Regions from separate parts of the Streptomyces sp. NBC_01635 genome, predicted to be linked through region 1. Evidence: predicted binding sites of a transcription regulator. Region 1 holds the regulator's gene; each other region holds the start of a gene.
The links. The regulator HrcA, encoded in region 1, represses chaperone genes, less so after heat shock. The targets are predictions, from matches to a motif close to TTNGCACTCNGNNNNNCNGAGTGCNAA.

Region 1 (3,253 bases):
GGTCCGAAGCCGGTCCTGCCCCTCGGTGCGGGCCGCTTCCGGGAGGGCACCGCGGGGACCTCGTCCGGTCCCCGCGGAAAAGCGCCCGTCGGCGCCCGCCCGTGTCCGACGGCTCCGTCAGCGCCCGTTGAAGGCGTCCTTCAGCCGGGAGAACAGTCCCTGCTGGCCCGGCTGGAACTGGCCCAGCGGGCGCTCCTCGCCACGGAGCTTGGCGAGTTCGCGCAGCAGGCGCTCCTGCTCGACGTCGAGCTTGCCCGGAGTCTGCACCTCGACGTGCACGATGAGGTCGCCCCGGCCGCCGCCGCGCAGATGCGTGACACCCCGGCCGTGCAGCGGGATCGACTGGCCGGACTGGGTACTGGGCCGGATGTCGACCTCCTCCATGCCGTCCAGCGTCTCCAGCGGCACTTTGGTGCCGAGGGCCGCCGCCGTCATCGGGATGGTGACCGTGCAGTGCAGGTCGTCGCCGCGCCGCTGGAAGGTGCTGTGCGGCAGCTCGTGGATCTCGACGTACAGGTCGCCGGCGGGACCGCCGCCGGGGCCGACCTCGCCCTCGCCGGCCAGCTGGATCCGGGTGCCGTTGTCCACACCGGCCGGGATCTTCACCGTCAGGGTGCGGCGGGAGCGGATCCGTCCGTCGCCGGCGCACTCCGGGCACGGGTTCGGGACGACGGTGCCGAAGCCCTGGCACTGCGGGCAGGGGCGCGAGGTCATGACCTGGCCCAGGAAGGAGCGCGTGACCTGCGAGACCTCGCCCCGGCCGCGGCACATGTCGCAGGTCTGCGCGGTGGTGCCGGGTGCGGCGCCCTCACCGCTGCAGGTGGTGCAGACGACCGCCGTGTCGACCTGGATGTCCTTGGTCGTGCCGAACGCGGCCTCGTCCAGCTCTACTTCGAGGCGGATCATCGCGTCCTGGCCGCGGCGGGTGCGCGAGCGCGGACCGCGCTGCGACGCCGTGCCGAAGAACGCGTCCATGATGTCGGAGAAGTTCCCGAAGCCACCCGCGCCGAAGCCGCCCGCGCCACCGCCGCCGGCCTGCTGGAGCGGGTCGCCGCCGAGGTCGTAGACCTGCTTCTTCTGCGGGTCCGACAGCACCTCGTAGGCGGCGTTGATCTCTTTGAACCGCTCCTGCGTCTTCGGATCCGGGTTGACGTCCGGATGCAGCTCGCGGGCGAGTCGCCGGAAGGCCTTCTTGATCTCTTCCTGCGACGCGTCCCGGCGTACGCCGAGTACGGCGTAATAGTCGGTGGCCACTTACGACTCCGCCAGGATCTGTCCGACGTACCGTGCCACTGCTCGTACCGCTCCCATCGTTCCCGGGTAATCCATGCGTGTCGGTCCGACCACGCCGAGCTTGGCAACCGCCTCGCCGCCCGAACCGTAGCCCACCGACACGACGGACGTGGAGTTGAGTCCCTCGTGGGCGTTCTCATGACCGATACGGACGGTCACGCCCGGATCCTTCGCCTCTCCGAGCAGCTTGAGGAGCACGACCTGCTCCTCAAGTGCCTCCAGAACAGGCCGGATCACCAGGGGAAAGTCATGTCCGAAGCGGGTCAGATTGGCGGTGCCGCCGATCATCAACCGCTCCTCGTTCTCCTCGACCAGCGTCTCCAGGAGAGTGGAGAGCACGGTCGAGACCGTACCGCGTTCCTCGGGGTCGAAGCCCTCGGGGAGGTCCTCGACGAGGGATGGTACGTCGGCGAAACGGCGGCCCGCGACACGGCTGTTGAGCCGCGCCCGCAGATCCGCCAGGGTCGCCTCGCCGACCGGCGCCGGACAGTCGACCATGCGCTGCTCGACCCGCCCGGTGTCCGTGATCAGCACCAGCATGGCGCGCGCGGGCGCCATCGGGAGCAGCTCCACGTGCCGCACGGTCGAACGGGTCAGCGACGGGTACTGCACGACGGCGACCTGCCGGGTGAGCTGCGCGAGCAGCCGCACCGTGCGGGCCACGACGTCGTCCAGGTCGACGGCGCCCTCGAGGAAGTTCTGGATGGCGCGCCGCTCGGGCGCGGTCATCGGTTTGACGCCGGCGAGCTTGTCCACGAAGAGCCGGTAGCCCTTGTCGGTGGGGATGCGCCCGGCGCTGGTGTGCGGCTGGGCGATGAACCCCTCGTCCTCCAGGGCCGCCATGTCGTTGCGCACGGTGGCCGGGGAGACGCCCAGGTTGTGCCGCTCGGTGAGGGCCTTGGAGCCGACGGGCTCCTCGGTGCCGACGTAGTCCTGGACGATGGCGCGCAGCACCTGGAGCCTGCGTTCACTGAGCATCACGCACACCTCCAGAAGCCGTCCGCCCGGTACCTTCCCTGGCACTCTTCGCACGCGAGTGCCAGTCTCCCCGCCCAGTGTACGGCCGGGGGGTGCTCCCTGGGCAAGGCCGGTCCCACGCCGTCGCGCGGCGAAAGCCGTAGGCCGTTAGCGTCGCGGTATGACGGTGGCTTGGGAAGAGTCGGGATGGGAACGGCTGGCGCCGGGAGTGGGACGGTGCCGGCTCCCGGTCTGGGACTGCACGGTGGGGCTCGTGGTCGGCGCGGACGCGGTGCTGCTCGTGGACGCTGGTTCCTCCCTGCGCGAGGGCGCGCGGTTGCGGGCCGAGGCGCAGGCGCTCGCCGGGCGGCGTGTGACGCATCTCGCGCTCACCCACCCCCACTTCGACCATGTGCTGGGGGCGGCGGTGTTCGCGGGCGCGGAGGTGTTCGGCGCGGTGGGCCTGGACACGGTGCTGGCGCGGGGGCGCGAGGAGCTGCGCGCGGACGCGGAGCGCCACGGTCTGGACGCGCGGGCGGCCCGGGAGGCGGTGGACGCGCTGGTCCGCCCCCGGCACACGGTGCCCGGCGAACGGATGCTCGACCTGGGCGGCGGACGGCGGGCGCTCCTCACGAACGCGGGACCGGGGCACACGGCGCACGATCTCGCGGTGCTGGTGCCCGGCGATCCGACGGTGGTGTTCTGCGGCGACCTGGTGGAGGAGTCCGGCGAGCCGCAGGCGGGCCCCGACGCCGTGCCGTCGCAGTGGCCGGGCGCCCTGGACCGGCTGCTGGCCCTGGGCGGCGAGGACGCGGTGTACGTCCCCGGCCACGGCGCGGCGGTGGACGCGGCGTTCGTACGCGCCCAGCGCGACGCCCTCGCGGCTCGTGTCGGCGTGTCGGGCTGACCCTTCGGCCGAACGGGGGCCGGCTTCTCCTATCGTCATCGGAATGCGCTCGTACTCTCCTGACCTGACCCCGGGGTGGAAGAAGTCCCGGCCCGT
Region 2 (3,253 bases), 790 kb from region 1:
TGCTGCTGGTGCAGCACACCACCGGTTCGTACGGCGCGGCCGGCGCCGTCGCGGCGGTCACCGGCGTCTCCATGGCCGTGTTCGCGCCCTACAGCGGCCGGCTCGCCGACCGCTACGGACAGCGCGCCGTCCTGGTCCCCGGCGTCCTGCTCCACACCCTGTCCGGGCTGGCCCTGACCGCGCTGGCGCTGAACGGCGCCCCGCTGTGGGCGTTGTTCGCCGCCGCTGTGCCCACCGGCGCCTCGGTGCCCCAGGTCGGGCCCATGGTGCGCGCCCGCTGGGGCGTGAAGCTCAAGAACTCCCCGCTGATGACCACGGCGGCGGCCTTCGAGTCCGTCACCGACGAGCTGACCTTCGTCGTCGGACCGCTGCTGGCCACCGCCCTGTGCACGGTCGTGGACCCGGCGGCGGGCCTGATGACCGAGGCCGCGCTGACCCTGGTCGGCGGTCTGCTGTTCGCCGCGCAGAAGGGCACGCAGCCCGAGGTGGCCGCCCGCGGGAACGCGCGCGTGGAACACGTTTCCGCACTCCGCGTCCCCGGGGTGCGCGTCCTGATCGTCATCTTCCTGGGCATCGGATCCGTCTTCGGCGGTATGCAGGTGTCCCTGGCCGCGTACACCGAGTCGATCGGCGAGCCCGGGCTGAACGGCATCCTGTACGGCGTCTTCGCCGCGGGAAACATGATCTCCGGCATCGCCTGCGGCGCCATCGCCTGGAAGGCCGCCCCCGAGCGGCGCCTGGTCATCGGGTACGTGGCGCTCGCGGTGACCGCCTCCGCTCTGTGGACCGCCCACTCGGCGCTGCTCCTCGGCGGGCTCGGCCTCCTGGTCGGCATGTGCATCGCGCCCTCCCTGATCACCGGATACACCCTGGTGGACGACCTGGTCCCGGCCGGTGCCCGCACCGAGGCCTTCACCTGGCTGACCGGCGCGGTGGCACTCGGTCAGGCGGCCGCGGTCACGGTCTCCGGGCAGCTGGAGGACCGCTTCTGGTCCGGTGCCGGGTTCCTGGTGCCGATGGGCGGTACGGTGCTCGCCCTGGTGACGCTGCTGGCCCTGCGGTCACGGCTGGTGCCGCCCCGGGCGACCCGCGAGGTCACGCGCGGCACGGCCCGTCGCGATCCCGTCGCGATCAGCGAGCAGTAAGCAGTAAGCAGTAAGCAGTAAGCAGCGATCGGTGAGCAGTGATCAGTGACCAGTGAGATGTGACGCACTCGCAGGCTGCCGCGCAGGCCCTCACCGGGTCCGCCCGCGCACGCGGGCAAAGCCGCGACAGCACCGCGGACGTGGCTTCCCGCCTGGGAAGCCACGCCGCGAAGTGCGTCCGGGACACCCGCGGAACACGCACGGAAGCCCGTCCTCATGAGGGTCACTCTCCGGCCGCCGCCCGTGGCGGGGTGACGCACGTTACGCCGCTCACTTGCGGCACGGGTTACCATTGACGATCGTTAGCACTCATCGAGTGAGAGTGCCAGGAGGAAGACAGTGCCCACCTATCAGTACCAGTGCACCGAGTGCGGCGAGGGCCTCGAGGCGGTGCAGAAGTTCACCGACGACGCTCTTACCGAATGCCCGAACTGCCAGGGCCGCCTGAAGAAGGTGTTCTCGGCGGTCGGCATCGTCTTCAAGGGCTCCGGCTTCTACCGCAACGACAGCCGCGGCTCCTCGTCGAGCAGCACCCCGGCGTCGAAGACGTCCGGTTCGTCGACGAGCTCCTCCTCGGACTCCTCGGGTTCCTCGTCCTCGTCTTCTTCCTCGTCCTCCTCGGGCTCCGGTTCGAGCTCGGGCTCCGGCAGTTCCAGCAGCACCGCCGGCAGCACCGCCGCCTGAGGCCGAATCCTTACGGGACCCTGTCGTCGTCCGACGACGGGGTCCTCGGCGTTTCCGGGGCCGGTTAGGGTGCGGAGCATGGCGAACAAGGCGAACGTCGAGATCGGCGTGATCGGCGGCTCCGGTTTCTACTCCTTCCTCGACGACGTGACCGAGGTCCAGGTGGACACCCCGTACGGGGCGCCCAGCGACTCCCTCTTCCTCGGTGAACTGGCCGGCCGGCGGGTCGCCTTCCTCCCCCGGCACGGACGCGGCCATCATCTGCCGCCGCACCGGATCAACTACCGGGCCAACCTGTGGGCGCTCAGGTCGGTCGGCGCGCGCCAGGTGCTCGGGCCGTGCGCGGTGGGCGGGCTGCGGCCCGAGTACGGGCCGGGGACGCTGCTGGTCCCGGACCAGCTCGTGGACCGTACGAAGTCCCGGGCGGGCACCTATTTCGACGGGCTGCCGCGGCCCGACGGCACCGTCCCGAACGTCGTGCACGTGTCGCTGGCCGACCCCTACTGCCCCGCAGGCCGGGCCGCCGCCCTGAAGTCGGCGCGCGGGCGGGACTGGGAGCCGGTGGACGGCGGCACGCTGGTCGCGGTCGAGGGGCCGCGCTTCTCCACCCGTGCCGAGTCGTTGTGGCACCAGGCGCAGGGCTGGTCGGTGGTGGGCATGACCGGCCACCCCGAGGCGGCGCTCGCCCGTGAGCTGGAGCTCTGCTACACGTCCCTGACCCTGGTCACCGACCTCGACGCCGGTGTCGAAACCGGCGAGGGCGTCTCGCACGACGAGGTGCTGCGGGTGTTCGCGGACAACGTGGACCGGCTGCGGAACGTGCTCTTCGACACGGTGGCGGCGCTGCCGACGACCGAGGAACGGGACTGCCTGTGCGTCTCGGCGCTGGGCGGGATGGATCCGGGGTTCTCGCTGCCGTAGGGCTGCCGGCGCGGGGCTCGTGACGCACGGTCGCGTCGCGGCTCACAGTCGCATCGTGACGCACGGTCGGGTCGTGACGCACGGTCGGGTCGCGGTTCACGACCGCGTTACGGCTCACGGTCGGGTGAGGGAGTTTTCCACAGGCCGTGGTCTGTCCACAGGCTCCGGCGGAGAACGGCGGGAAGCCTCATCGTGGGATCCGCAAGCCGATCCCTCGTCGCAGGTGGTGGTCCCGTGTCGTTCCCGCCGTCGTCCTCTCCCCCGTTCCCTCCGTCGTCTCTGCATCAACCCTCGCTCCAGCCCCCCTCCTCCACCTCCCCCTCCTCCTCCCGTTCCGCCTTCCCTTCCTCCCTCCATTCCCCCTCCCCCTCGCCGACTTCCTCGGCTTCTCCCTCCTGCCCCGCCGTAGCTCCGCACCCGCCCTGGGCCGGTGTCCCTCCACGGTGCGAGGTGCCGCACTTCGCGCCGGTGCGGGTGCGTGGCGGGCTGCTGTGGTCGGGTCG
Region 3 (3,253 bases), 1.1 Mb from region 1:
ACCTGCGGCCGTATTACGCCGAAGGCTCCAAGACCCTCGCGTACGAGATCTGCGAGCAGCTCGGCTGGCGGCTGCCCGACCAGCTCGTCGTCCCCATCGCCTCCGGCTCGCAGCTCACGAAGATCGACAAGGGGCTGCGGGAGCTGATCGAGCTCGGCCTCGTCGAGGACAGGCCGTACAAGATCTTCGGTGCCCAGGCGGAGGGCTGCTCGCCGGTGTCGGCCGCGTACAAGGCGGGCCACGACGTCGTCCGGCCGCAGAAGCCGAAGACCATCGCCAAGTCGCTCGCCATCGGCAACCCCGCCGACGGCCCGTACGTCCTGGACATCGCGCGCCGCACCGGCGGCGCGGTGGAGGACGTGACGGACGAGCAGATCGTGGAAGCCATCCGGCTGCTGGCCCGGACCGAGGGCATCTTCGCCGAGACCGCGGGCGGCGTGACCGTCGGCGTCACGAAGAAGCTGATCGAGAACGGCGACCTGGACCCGGCCCTGACCACCGTCGTGCTCAACACCGGCGACGGTCTCAAGACGCTGGACGCGGTGGCCGACACCGGCCTGACCGCGACCATCCGCCCGAACCTGGACTCCTTCCGAGAGGCTGGCCTCGCATGAGCGTGACCGTTCGCATCCCCACCATCCTGCGTACCTACACCGGCGGCAGGGCCGAGGTCGGCGCCGAGGGTGCCACGCTCGGCGACGTCATCGCCGACCTGGAGAAGAACCACACCGGGATCGCCGCCCGGGTCCTCGACGACCAGGGCAAGCTGCGCCGCTTCGTCAACGTCTACGTCAACGACGACGACGTGCGTTTCGAGCAGGGTCTTCAGACCGTGACCCCGGACGGTGCGGGTGTGTCGATCATTCCGGCCGTCGCCGGCGGCTGATCATTACCATCGGTAATCAGTGTGACTGAGCGTTCATCGAATGGCCCCCTCCGTGAGAGAAGCGGAGGGGGTCATTCCATGGGATTGAACGCGATAGAGTCGGGGAACACGGCCCCGATTTCCCCATCGGGAACCATTAATTCCTGCCGCCCGCCCGACTGGATGTAGCCAAAGTCTGGGCCCTTTCTGCGGCTTTTGCGGCGTTTGCCCGGCCTGACTTGCCCTGAAATCGGGCGAACTACCGTCACATTCCGGACCGGCGACGTCGAGATTTCTCGTCCGATTGACCTGTTGCAGAGGGCAGTTGGGCAGATACATTCAGCCGCGGTCGACGCGTTCCGGCGCACGCCCCCAACCGTTTGGGGAGTGAGGTCTGACCCGGATCCGCGAAGTGCGGATCTGTGCAAGGGCCAGTAATAGGGGAGTTAGGCATGGCTCAGGGCACCGTCAAGTGGTTCAACGCGGAGAAGGGATACGGCTTCATCGCGGTCGACGGTGGTGCGGATGTTTTCGTCCACTACAGCGCGATCCAGATGGACGGCTACCGCACCCTTGAAGAGGGCCAGCGGGTCGAATTCGAGATCTCGCAGGGCCAGAAAGGCCCGCAGGCCGACATGGTTCGCGTCACCGCCTGAACGCGCTACCAGCAACCACAAGAATTTTCCTGCCAGCGAAGGGCTCGTGTCCCCGGGGTCGCCCCCCGGGGACACGAGCCCTTCGCCCTGCCCGGGGTCCGCCCCGCCGCTCGTCCCGCCGTTCGTCCCCGGAGCGGGGCCCAGGGGCGAGACCTGGGGGCGGGCTCCGGGATGAGTTCGTTCCCCGCTCCGCTTCCCCGCTCCGCTTCCCCGTCCGTCTTGTCCGGGTGTTCGCGGGTGGCTGAGTCGCCCGCCGATCCTCGAAGGCGCTTGCACTCGCATGGGTCGAGTGCTAATCATTGCGTTAGCACTCTGAAGGTGAGAGTGACAACGTAAGGACCGGGTCGGTGAGGCCCGCAGTGCCGGTGGAGCAAGGAACCGCCGGGTCTGTGAGCCGTCCGTCGCGGGCGCGGGCGCGGTCCTGGAGTCATCACCCCCAGTCCTGGAGGGACCACTTCACATGGCCAAGATCATCGCGTTCGACGAGGAGGCGCGGCGCGGCCTCGAGCGCGGCATGAACCAGCTCGCGGACGCCGTCAAGGTGACGCTCGGCCCCAAGGGCCGCAACGTCGTCCTCGAGAAGAAGTGGGGCGCCCCCACGATCACCAACGATGGTGTGTCCATCGCCAAGGAGATCGAGCTCGAGGACCCGTACGAGAAGATCGGCGCCGAGCTGGTCAAGGAAGTCGCCAAGAAGACGGACGACGTCGCCGGTGACGGTACGACCACCGCGACCGTTCTCGCCCAGGCCCTGGTCAAGGAGGGCCTGCGCAACGTAGCCGCCGGCGCCAACCCGATGGCCCTCAAGCGCGGTATCGAGAAGGCCGTCGAGGCCGTCTCCGGTGCCCTGCTGGAGCAGGCGAAGGACGTCGAGACCAAGGAGCAGATCGCCTCCACGGCCTCCATCTCCGCCGCCGACACCCAGATCGGCGAGCTCATCGCCGAAGCCATGGACAAGGTCGGCAAGGAAGGCGTCATCACCGTCGAGGAGTCCCAGACCTTCGGTCTGGAGCTGGAGCTCACCGAGGGTATGCGCTTCGACAAGGGCTACATCTCGGCGTACTTCGCCACCGACATGGAGCGTATGGAGGCGTCGCTCGACGACCCGTACATCCTGATCGCCAACTCCAAGATCGGCAACGTCAAGGACCTGCTGCCGCTCCTGGAGAAGGTCATGCAGTCGGGCAAGCCGCTGCTGATCATCGCCGAGGACGTCGAGGGCGAGGCCCTGTCGACCCTGGTCGTCAACAAGATCCGCGGCACCTTCAAGTCCGTCGCGGTCAAGGCCCCGGGCTTCGGCGACCGCCGCAAGGCCATGCTCGGCGACATCGCCATCCTCACGGGCGGCGAGGTCATCTCCGAGGAGGTCGGCCTCAAGCTGGAGAACGCCACGATCGACCTCCTGGGCCGCGCCCGCAAGGTCGTCATCACCAAGGACGAGACCACCATCGTCGACGGTGCCGGCTCGGCCGACCAGGTCCAGGGCCGCGTGAACCAGATCCGCGCCGAGATTGAGAACAGCGACTCGGACTACGACCGCGAGAAGCTGCAGGAGCGCCTGGCGAAGCTCGCCGGCGGTGTCGCGGTCATCAAGGCCGGTGCCGCCACCGAGGTCGAGCTCAAGGAGCGCAAGCACCGCATCGAGGACGCCGTTCGCAACGCGAAGGCGGCCGTCGAGGAGGGCATCGTCGCCGGTGGCGGCGTGGCCCTGCTCCAGGCCTCCTCGGTGTTC

Region 2: a site for HrcA is predicted at 1,448-1,474, ahead of OHB56_RS18105 (FmdB family zinc ribbon protein). Genes of this name have one in related genera too.
Region 3: a site for HrcA is predicted at 1,791-1,817, ahead of groL (chaperonin GroEL). Genes of this name have one in related genera too.

Annotation. Positions count from the first base shown of each region.
Region 1 is NZ_CP109277.1:3,116,345-3,119,597, forward strand. Features, by position in the region: gene dnaJ (molecular chaperone DnaJ) at 118-1,254, opposite strand; gene hrcA (heat-inducible transcriptional repressor HrcA) at 1,255-2,271, opposite strand; gene OHB56_RS14710 (MBL fold metallo-hydrolase) at 2,432-3,157, shown strand; gene OHB56_RS14715 (DUF3097 domain-containing protein) at 3,201-3,253, shown strand, end outside.
Region 2 is NZ_CP109277.1:3,904,132-3,907,384, forward strand. Features, by position in the region: gene OHB56_RS18100 (MFS transporter) at 1-1,145, shown strand, start outside; gene OHB56_RS18105 (FmdB family zinc ribbon protein) at 1,485-1,829, shown strand; gene OHB56_RS18110 (S-methyl-5'-thioadenosine phosphorylase) at 1,908-2,750, shown strand; gene OHB56_RS18115 (hypothetical protein) at 3,201-3,253, shown strand, end outside.
Region 3 is NZ_CP109277.1:4,177,882-4,181,134, reverse strand. Features, by position in the region: gene thrC (threonine synthase) at 1-614, shown strand, start outside; gene OHB56_RS19375 (MoaD/ThiS family protein) at 611-886, shown strand; gene OHB56_RS19370 (cold-shock protein) at 1,318-1,521, shown strand; gene groL (chaperonin GroEL) at 1,982-3,253, shown strand, end outside.